DNA from 3 places in the Paenibacillus sp. FSL H7-0690 genome. Region 1 is predicted to be linked to each of the others. Evidence: riboswitches for the same ligand, from Rfam matches in the RefSeq annotation. Region 1 holds a riboswitch; each other region holds the start of a gene.
What was found. Region 1 has a riboswitch for cyclic di-GMP ahead of MHI32_RS02245 (anti-repressor SinI family protein). Riboswitches for the same ligand answer to the same signal wherever they lie in the genome.

Region 1 (3,208 bases):
TGCGCCATGCCCATCAAAATATGCTCCGCACCGTCATGTGCAGCAGCACGTACGATTTCATCTAACATCGGCACAAGAGCATCATTGCCTTCAAGACTGAAACGCTTCTGACCTACAAAAGTCTTGTGGAGGAAGGTTTCAAATTGCTCTACCTGAATCAGGCGGTTCAGGAGCTCTTTGCGTTCTGTATTATTTAGGGGTGCTGGTGAGCTGGTGGATTCTGCCTGTCTATTTAGCCATTGCAGTTCTTTTTCTTCATGCACATGCCCGAATTCATAGGCGATAGTCTTGGTGTATGCCTGACGCATACGTTGCACGGCATCCCATCCGGTATGCACATCATTCGGCGCATTTTCCCATATAAGCGTGGCAGGCAGTGCGATCAGGTCTTCGCGGGTCAGCCCATAGGTTTCAAGCTCAAGATATTTTGCCATGGGATTCTGATCGCGTACCAGCGGATCAATTTCAGCGGCCATATGGCCATATATACGAATATTGGCGATTAGCTTGGAAGCTCTTACTGCTTTTCTAAGCCATTCGGTGTCTCCCGAGATGCGCGGCTGAGGAGCCGGTTCGCTATCCGGAGTTAGGGGAGGAGGTCCCGAATTTGTAAAAAGCTCGCGATAATTATTTTCTACGGTGGAGGGATCTTTCACAAACTGTTCATATCTTTCTTGAATGTAGCCTAAATTGGGTCCGTAATACTTACTCCAAATGGATTCGTTATAGGGCTCTTTGGCTGCCATGAATACATCCTCCTTAACGGATGAACTCCATACGTGACATTTTGTGTCAACGCTTACTGGAGCTGTGATGATTGCGGTTTCATTTCTCATCTTATTGTGCTACTTTCGGCCACTGTAATCAATTCATTCTTTCGTCCAATACGTTCGCAAAATGGTATGGGTTAGCTTGTTCTAATGAAAAGAAGGGTGTTTCTTCTCATTACCCATTCTAAAGGCCTATTAAAATGATTCTATTATCCTTATTTTTAACTATTAGGTCAGTAAATATTTATTTTGCTAGTACAATTTATTTTATGTAACGGACGAGTATCGTGATAATCGGACAAGATCTTTGAAAAAAAATCTTTTATTTTTCGTTTTTAAAATAGAAAGTAACCAGGAATCGACACACTTTTCCGCTTTCTTTTTGTATAATGTTATTGCAGATAGTAATTTTATAGTTTTTTAAGTAGATCCTTTCGTGAAAAGGGTCCAGTAAAAGGTAAACTTGCCGAAAGGCAGGGGCACAAAGTCGCGGGTCTAAGGTAGAGATACTATGACAGCCGGATTGCCTGGGGACGTAAAATCTTAGGGGGAGATTTTTTGGAAAAGTCCAACCAGGGTAGCAACAGAGAACAGCAGTTTATTGATCTGGATCAAGAGTGGGTACATTTATTATTAGCAGCTAAGAAGGCTGGCATTAAGGCAGATGAAATCCGCCAGTTCTTTCATGAGAAAACTGTGCAGATCGTGCAGTAATACATTAGAGGGGTTACATATCGAAAAAGGGCACAGCGGTTCTTCGCTGTGTCCTTTTTCGATATGATTTAGTAGAAGAGAGGATCATACCAGATTAGTAGGAAGTATTAATCCTTTTGATCGAGCTTCCATTTCTGATAGTCCAGAAATTCTTTGAATTCGCGTTTGCTAATGCCTGAGTCCATAGCTTCCTGCACCAATCGGAACCATTCCGAATCTAAATGTGATTCCTCTGCATCATTGGGTACTCCATAGAGTAGGGCATGAATGGATACCTGAAGCGCGTCAGCGATTTTTTCGATAAACTGGATGGATGGATTGGATTGGATGTTTCTCTCCACGTTGCTAAGATACGACTTAGCCACATCTGCTCTGTCCGCAAGCTCAGATAGGGAGAAACCCTTGTCTAGGCGGAGCTGCTGGATACGTTGGCCCATATTCTGTGGCACTATGCTGACGCCCCTCCGTAATTTTTGTTATTAGTATAGCAAATATCAATAAATCGGACAAAGTTTATTGTAAAGAGAAGAGCAGCAATCTGCTTATCCGTGGCCGGATTCAGGATCTGCTGCTCTTCGAGTATTTTATTAAATTACTTTATTGATCTTAGTAGTCTTTTTTCGCACCTTGTTTAGCTACGAAATCCCAAGTCAGTGTTAAGCTATCGCCTTGGAAAATATTTTGATCTTGGTTATTTTCCACAAATTCGAATTGGACGGAGAAGCTGTCGTTGGTACCGGCTTTAATACCGGATGCTTCGGTAAAGAGTTGATCCCAACCTGTATTTTTTACGAGATCCGGATGCTGACTTTTTAAAGCAGCAAGTGTAGTCTCATAAACTACATTTTCAGGAGAGACGATAGGTACTCCTTTATCATTATTTCTAAGGAATTTAACTTTAATGAACTCGGCTAAATCCAGGTAGTTATCTCCTTTAGCATCCGTGATTTGAGTCGATGTATTCAGAATAATAGATCCGATATCGAGCGAACCATCGTTTTTCAATTTGAAGGATTTAGTTACAGTATCACCTGGTTTCAGGTTAGGAATATTAACGATGACAGAAGGGTCGGAGTTCAGATCGAGCGTGCCCGCTGCGAATGTAGCTGTGCTTTGCGCAGTGTCGCTAAAGTATGCGAAGGTTCCTCCGCCGATTAATGATAAACCCAGTGCTGCAGATGCTACGCCAAGACCCAATGTTTTCTTGATACCCATAATAAAATTCCTCCTCAAATTTGTGTTTGAATTTTTTATAAAATTTATATATTGTATCTTCCGGTTCGTAAGCGGAAGTGGACAATCAACTTAGGGCTGTGTTTCTGTTGGGGGCGGTGAGGCTGGCAGTAGGGCAGCATTTTTCTTTTCTAATGCAGCTACAGCCTTCCAAGAGGTATACAGAGCATAGAGCAGAAGCATCAAGCCAGGCACGATCATGAGGACTACACTTCCAGCTTTGGAAACCGCGAAATTCATAGCGTAACCGACATAGGGTACAGTGACCCCGGTATACTGAGCTACAACATTCACAGAACTGGTAGGGTTCATGTCGGGCGCGTCGTTGTTATCGCCTTTAGTGCGATAAACAGCTTCACCAGTAGCGTTATTGACGGTCGCTTCTACAATCCGGTGAGTAATGAGCAGATTATCTTCATTCCTAAAGGTGATGACATCGCCTGGTTTGAAACGATTCATATCCCCTCCGGGTTTTAATGCGACAATTGAGC
Region 2 (3,208 bases), 640 kb from region 1:
ATCGAGATGTTATTGGAGCTTAAACCCCATTACATGAAGCTGGATATGAAATATGTTCAGGGTGTGTCCAGCGATCTGAACAAACAGAAAATAGCAAAGCAATTTTTAGAAAAAGCTTTAGAAATCCAATCCGTTCCTTTAGCAGAAGGTGTGGAGTTTAGAGAGGACTTTGAATGGCTTAAGCAGAGTGGTTATCAGTTGTTTCAGGGATATTTATTTGGAAAGCCTGATCCTATTCCCAAACAGTAATCCTAATGAGTATATATCCGTCCAGAGGATGAGATGAATTTCAGGTCAGAGTCTGAGTACAGCCAACCCCCGCGGTTGTATAATTTAGGTAATTTGAAAAGGGGGACGGGATGGATATGAAATGGCATCAATTTGTAACGCGCTGGGCGGATTCTAGGGGCTTTGATGGACGAGAGATTGATTATCAATGGCCTTCTCCTTCATTTCCGGTCATCAGTATTCGCAGTAATCTAGGGCGATACTCAGGTCAAGCGTATGGCCGTGGAGGTAAACCCCGTGTGAAGACAGCCGTTGGATTAATCGCTATTGGAGATGTAGCTGTTGGCTTGATTTCCATAGGTGCGATAAGCGTGGGCGTATTATCCTTAGGAGCAATATCACTGGGAATGTGGTTAGCGATCGGAGCAATAGCACTTAGCTGGCTTGGCTTCGCAGTGGGAGCGATTGCGATTGCAGGCGTGGCTGTAGGAGCGATCGCAATCGCGGAAAAAGCGTTGGGGGCCATCGCCATAGGGGATACGGCGTTTGGTGCGATAGCGATAGGCAGGATCGCTGGGGGTGCCATAGCTATCGGACAATGGGCATATGGTGTAATCGCAGTTGGCGAACATGGTTTCGGATTAATTCCCATCACGGGCGATGTGTGGAATTGGTTCCGGCGTTTGTTTGGATCGGGGAGTTAAGTAGACCTACAGTCCTAAAGGATGCCCTTCTCTTCCGGGATGGTCGATAAATAATATCTATCACATAAGAAAAACTAATTGCAATTACCTATATTCATTTCATACCAATTAATCATGCGATCCGATCTAGGCTTATGTTACTCTTTGAATGTATTCGAAACTTCATAGGCAAACCTATGGAAATGTAGGGACGCAAAGCTAAAGGGACTAAGGTTATCATAACTATTGTCAGCCAGCTGCCAAAGAGTGTGTAACGCTTTTTGTTAAAATATAAGAAAGTATAAGTTATACACCTATACTTAATATCTTATATTTCTCGCTTAAACGCTTACCGTCCTTATAAGGACGCCGAAGGCGTTTATGCTTGTTAAGGTTTAATAAAAATTAAGTCTTAATTTTTAGGCGACTTTATACGCAATCAAGCTACTCTTTTGGGGTAGTTTTTTTTGTGCCCATTTTTGGGCACTGGAGAGATTCATATGACATCTGGGGGTAAGAAAAGATGAAGAAAATGATTGCGATCGCTACATCGGCGGCCATATTGGCCAGTTTTTCAAGTGAGGCAGGTTATGCTTTAGCAAGTGAGGTAAGCAAGGTAAATGTAACAAAAACAGTGGCGCAAAGTAAGGTTAACTTATTAAGCAACGCCTCGGTTATTCCGTTTGAGCTGTACGGCAAGGATGCTCTAAATGCCTATAATGAGGTTTTTAGAATGAATCCAGCAAATATTAAATCCATCACAAATAACGGTGGCAACTACTCAGGCTCGCCTATAGCTAAGGCTATGGATGGGGATATGAGCACGCATTGGGAGACTGGCAAACCGAATAGTTCAACGTTTACGAATGAGATTGTATTTGTTTTCAATGAGTCCACTGAATTAAATAGAATGGTATACGCGGCTAGGCAATCCGGTGCGAAAGGTAAAGGTTTTGCTCAAGAATTTGATATCTACGGCTCCACTACCGATGCGGGTGATTTTACGCTCGTGTCTTCTGGAGAATATACAGGCTCAACCGGTGATGTAGTGGAGATTCAGTTCGCACCTACGACTTTTAAGAGACTTAAATTTGTCTTCAAAAAAGCGAACCAAGATTGGGCGAGTGCGGCTGAGTTTTCTTTTTATAAAGAGGATAGTGTCTCTGCTAAAATGAAAAAATTATTTACAGATGATACCTTGAGCCAAGTTAGTGCTGCCTTTAATACGACAGAGAAATTAACAGCTTTAGAGAATGAAGTGCAGGCACATCCACTGTATGCGCAGTTTAAAGAAGAGATAGAGAATGCAAAGATCCTTTTGGAGAACCATCAGGTAGAGGCAACGGTAGCCAAGGTTTCGAAGCTAAAAGGGTATGGAACAGCCTATGAAAATGCCTATAGCCAAGCTTATAGAATGCCGAATGCAAACGTATCAAAAGTAACGGTGAACGGTGGAAGCTACTCAGGTACGAAGCCTGAATATATGCTGGATGACCAGCCCACTACGCATTGGGAAACGAACAAAAACAATGATGCAAGCTTCACGAATGAAGTTGTGTTTGAACTAGCGCAAGCGGAGGTGCTGGACAGAGTAGCTTTTTTAGCTAGAGATAACCGCAAAGGATTCCCAGAGGCTTTTGAAATCTATGCATCAGAGACGAGTAAAGGAGAGACCTTCCAACTTGTATCTAGCGGAACCGCGATTAGTACCAATGACTTTCTGGAATTTAAATTCGAACCGACGAAGTTTAAAAGATTAAAATTTAAGTTCACAAAAGCTAATATCAACAGACCTTTTGCGGCTGAATTTAGATTTTATACAGAAGATAAAGTAAGCGAAGCAGTAAATGGCATTTTCACAGATGGAACGATGAGTGCGGTTGTGCCTGCTTATAATAGCGTCGAAGCAATCAACGAATTAGAAGAAGCGGCAAAAGTACATCCGCTCTATCCAATCCTGAAAGATTCTTTGGATTTAGCTAAGAAGCTAGTGAATGGTGAAGTTCAAACCGAAGGCACCATCATTGAGGCGGAACAACGTGGAGATATGAAAAAGCATGCGCAGGAAAACCTGAGAATTGGTTTTGGTACGAACAACCAGCCTACAGGTCTCGTTGCAATGCCTGGAGATACGATCAACGTTTATGTGGACGCAGCTTCTAACGATAAGCTACCTTCTTTAGTCTTTTCTCAACAAGAGGCCGCTTGGAATGTTTGGGCTAGAGGTGTGCAATTGCGTCCAGGTAAGAACATTATAACCGTTCCTGAATTTGCTACGAATAGTTATTATGCACATG
Region 3 (3,208 bases), 300 kb from region 1:
TCCAATTAGTATTGAAAAGAGCGATATGCTCATTTTGAAACATCTGACGAGAAAATTAATTCTCTAATTTTGGATTTCACTTACGTGATTTCCTACTCACTCGTTGTTCAGTTTTCAAAGATCAAGTTCTCGTTGGCGCCGTTTAATGTCTCAGCAGCAACTCTTATAATATATCATGTTGTTTTCAGAAATGCAAGCTTTATTTTTCGAAGCTTTTTATCAGCCTCGTCTATATCGCCTGTACGCTGTCTAACAACGCTTACCTATAATACCCCAACTATTAATAGAAAAGCAACCCCTAATATAAAAATAAACAACTAGCTTAATAATTAAGCCAGTTGTTTATTTAATAGAGTTATGTTTCTAGCGACGAACTTAATAGTATTTTGCCGCAGTATATTTGCTTGAGGCTTTAATTAAATCGGTTTTCTTATCACTCTTTGCAAGTCCTGCATCCACTGTAGTATCAATGGTAACCCACTTCCCATTAAGCAACACTTCGTTCCATGCATGATATTGCGTAACGTAGCTTGTATTCCCCATTACCAACTTAGCAGGAACATCTACACTCCGCAGCATTGCGGCAAAAAGAGAAGCGTAATCATAGCAAATCCCTTTTTTAGTAGTCAATGTCTTATCGATGCTTGGAATATAATCAGTAGTTACACTATTAGCAAGAGAGTAATCATATTGTACATTCGCAACTACATAGTTATAGATCGCTTTAACTTTCTCTTCGTCTGTTGTTTTGCCTTGTACTAATTGTTTAGCTTTGACAATCGCTTTATCAGAAGAACTCCATTTCACATTCTGTACGGAGCCCAAATATACGGAATTCGAGTCACTCATGGTTACGTCTACTACTTCGGAATATAATGCTTTGTATTTATTGCCGGTTGTGTTCTCCAGAACAGAAACCTTATAAGTCCCATTTCCTTGTTGCAAAGGGAAGTCCTCAGCTTGTCCAGAAGCATACAAGTTATATGTATAGCTGCTGTTATCTTTGGTGATCATGAGTTTGATTCTTTTATCTTTCGGAATATCATAGTTAATACCAATAACACCTTGAGCCACTTTGGATGTAATCAACCAGCTGGCATCTGCACTTGCAGCTTGAGCTGTACTTACCGGAACTGAAGTCATTAGGACGAATAACGCCACCAGCATAAAATAAACCTTTTTCACGGATAAAACTCCTTTCGGTAGCTGGCTGCCATCCTTTCGGGAAGGCCCTTTAGCTTTGCGTCCCTACCTTTCGATAGGTTTGCCGTTATCGTATAAGCTCTATCTGTTCTAGCTTTACTAGATATAATTGATAGAATCCATTTGAAACAAACAAAAAAAGCCTCTTCATTCGGTAGCTGGCTGCCATCCTTTCGGGAAAAGGCCCTTTAGCTTTGCGTCCCTACCTTTCGGAAGGTTTGCCGTTATCGTGTTTAGCTTTCATAGTATAATACTATCATATTTATAGTTGTGAACAAGACCTAATTTACTAGATTACCCATTATTTTATAAATATCTCCCGGTATTTGTGTTTTCTTGTCATTCACTATTCTCCTTTTGTTAATTTGGCATGAACAATCAGCCGATGCGTTGGATTCACTAGCGGATCACATGTAATCAGAGTAAGAATCTTATCCTTGTCATTCCCGTCAAGAACGGAGACATCACTCGGATCTACAACAGAAATATCGTATACCTCATAGTTAAACACCTGATCACTAGTCTTTACCGTGATAACATCCCCCACAACAACCTCATTCAATCTGTTAAACAAACGCCCCGTAGTTCTAGCCCGATGCGCCGCGATTGCAGCATTCCCGATCTCTCCAAGGGGTGCCGTTTCTTTCATATGGGCTGCAGCATGTTTCATATTAGCTTTTGTAGCCCCTTCTAATACAGGCAGCTTCAAATCAATCTTATCGATTTCAATTAGTGCGATTACTTTGCCACCGACTTCAATCTCCGGTTCAGGCTTTTCTGTCTCTTGGGGTTGGGGCTGTGCCGGGCATCCAGAACCGATTCCTCTGCTAACAGCTGAGTAACTTCAGCATACCTGCTCTTCAGATCTGGCTGGGGAGTACTATCGGCAGTGCTTAGTTCAGCCGTTTCTAATAACTTCTCCTGCTGCCTGTCGTTGTACCATTCGTTAGCTGTCGGATATAACATGATAAGTATCCCAGCCAGTATGAGTAAATAGGAGAATTTACGCAATGTTATTCACCTCCGTATATTGTTTCTATGGTTATATACAAATCAAGCAGAAACAGCTACTTGCCTTTAAGCATAGCAACTCCTTCTGCCTGAAATTAATGTTTAAAATACCCATTTACGACTTCCAAAGAAATTGATGATCACCGTGATAAAGGTAACCAGCACCTTGGAGATCAAGACTTGAATACCTAGTTTGTCTGTCAACAGATGCATTAGCAGCAGTGATATTCCGAGCACTACCAGATTCAGCACGATAAACTTGACCAGCTGCACGCGGTCGAAGCCTTCTTTATTCCCCCGGTTGCGATCACGAAAGGTTACTTTTTTATTCAAAATAAAGCTATTCGCCGTGCCTGCACTATAGGAGATCACCTGCGCCAATGCGTATACCATCCCTAGTGAATTCAACAATGTAAAAATCACAAAATCAATAAGCGTATTGAGCAAACCTACGGCATTAAATTTGAGGAACTGTATGAATGCAGCGCGCAAGTTCTTATCTGACATCATTGTGGTCCTTCCGGCGGTCCAGTTGTTCTTCGTTCTGGTAGCCTTTAGTCTCACTAACAATATATAGCGGTCTATCTTTAGACTCGTCATAAATCCGTCCGATATACTCCCCAATCACACCCAACAGCATCAGAACGATACCGTTAAAGAGCAGATTAACGCCTACAATGGAAGCCCAGCCCGGAACCGTCCAGGAGGTAAAAAATATCTTTTGAAACAAGACGAAAAATAAATAGAGAAAGCTAGAGAATGAAAGGAAGAATCCAATATACGTAGCAATCTTAAGCGGCTTATGTGAAAAAGAGGTGATGCCATCTAACGCAAAACGAATCATTTTCTTCAGCGGATATTTGGTTTCTCCGGCAAAACGTTCTTCCCGTTCATATTCCACCATAGTCTGCTTGAAGCCAACCCAGCTCACCAAACCTCTGACATAGCGGTTCTTTTCTTTAAGTCCCCGCAGGACATCACATACCTTACGGTC

Region 2: it holds a riboswitch for cyclic di-GMP, as region 1 does, so the genes downstream of both, MHI32_RS29715 (NPCBM/NEW2 domain-containing protein) here and MHI32_RS02245 (anti-repressor SinI family protein) in region 1, are expected to answer to the same signal.
Region 3: it holds a riboswitch for cyclic di-GMP, as region 1 does, so the genes downstream of both, MHI32_RS03570 (transglutaminase-like domain-containing protein) here and MHI32_RS02245 (anti-repressor SinI family protein) in region 1, are expected to answer to the same signal.

What each region holds. Positions count from the first base shown of each region.
Region 1 is NZ_CP150281.1:483,157-486,364, forward strand. It holds gene MHI32_RS02240 (2-oxoglutarate dehydrogenase E1 component) at 1-746, opposite strand, end outside; cyclic di-GMP riboswitch class I at 1,217-1,301, shown strand; gene MHI32_RS02245 (anti-repressor SinI family protein) at 1,329-1,484, shown strand; gene MHI32_RS02250 (helix-turn-helix domain-containing protein) at 1,592-1,921, opposite strand; gene MHI32_RS02255 (TasA family protein) at 2,091-2,699, opposite strand; gene MHI32_RS02260 (signal peptidase I) at 2,790-3,208, opposite strand, start outside.
Region 2 is NZ_CP150281.1:6,753,159-6,756,366, reverse strand. It holds gene MHI32_RS29725 (EAL domain-containing protein) at 1-249, shown strand, start outside; gene MHI32_RS29720 (hypothetical protein) at 360-932, shown strand; cyclic di-GMP riboswitch class I at 1,090-1,176, shown strand; gene MHI32_RS29715 (NPCBM/NEW2 domain-containing protein) at 1,435-3,208, shown strand, end outside.
Region 3 is NZ_CP150281.1:783,050-786,257, reverse strand. It holds rRNA gene MHI32_RS03575 (16S ribosomal RNA) at 1-8, opposite strand, end outside; gene MHI32_RS03570 (transglutaminase-like domain-containing protein) at 376-1,185, opposite strand; cyclic di-GMP riboswitch class I at 1,199-1,279, opposite strand; cyclic di-GMP riboswitch class I at 1,354-1,436, opposite strand; gene MHI32_RS03565 (class D sortase) at 1,550-1,912, opposite strand; gene MHI32_RS03560 (hypothetical protein) at 1,942-2,214, opposite strand; gene MHI32_RS03555 (GtrA family protein) at 2,317-2,724, opposite strand; gene MHI32_RS03550 (glycosyltransferase family 2 protein) at 2,711-3,208, opposite strand, start outside.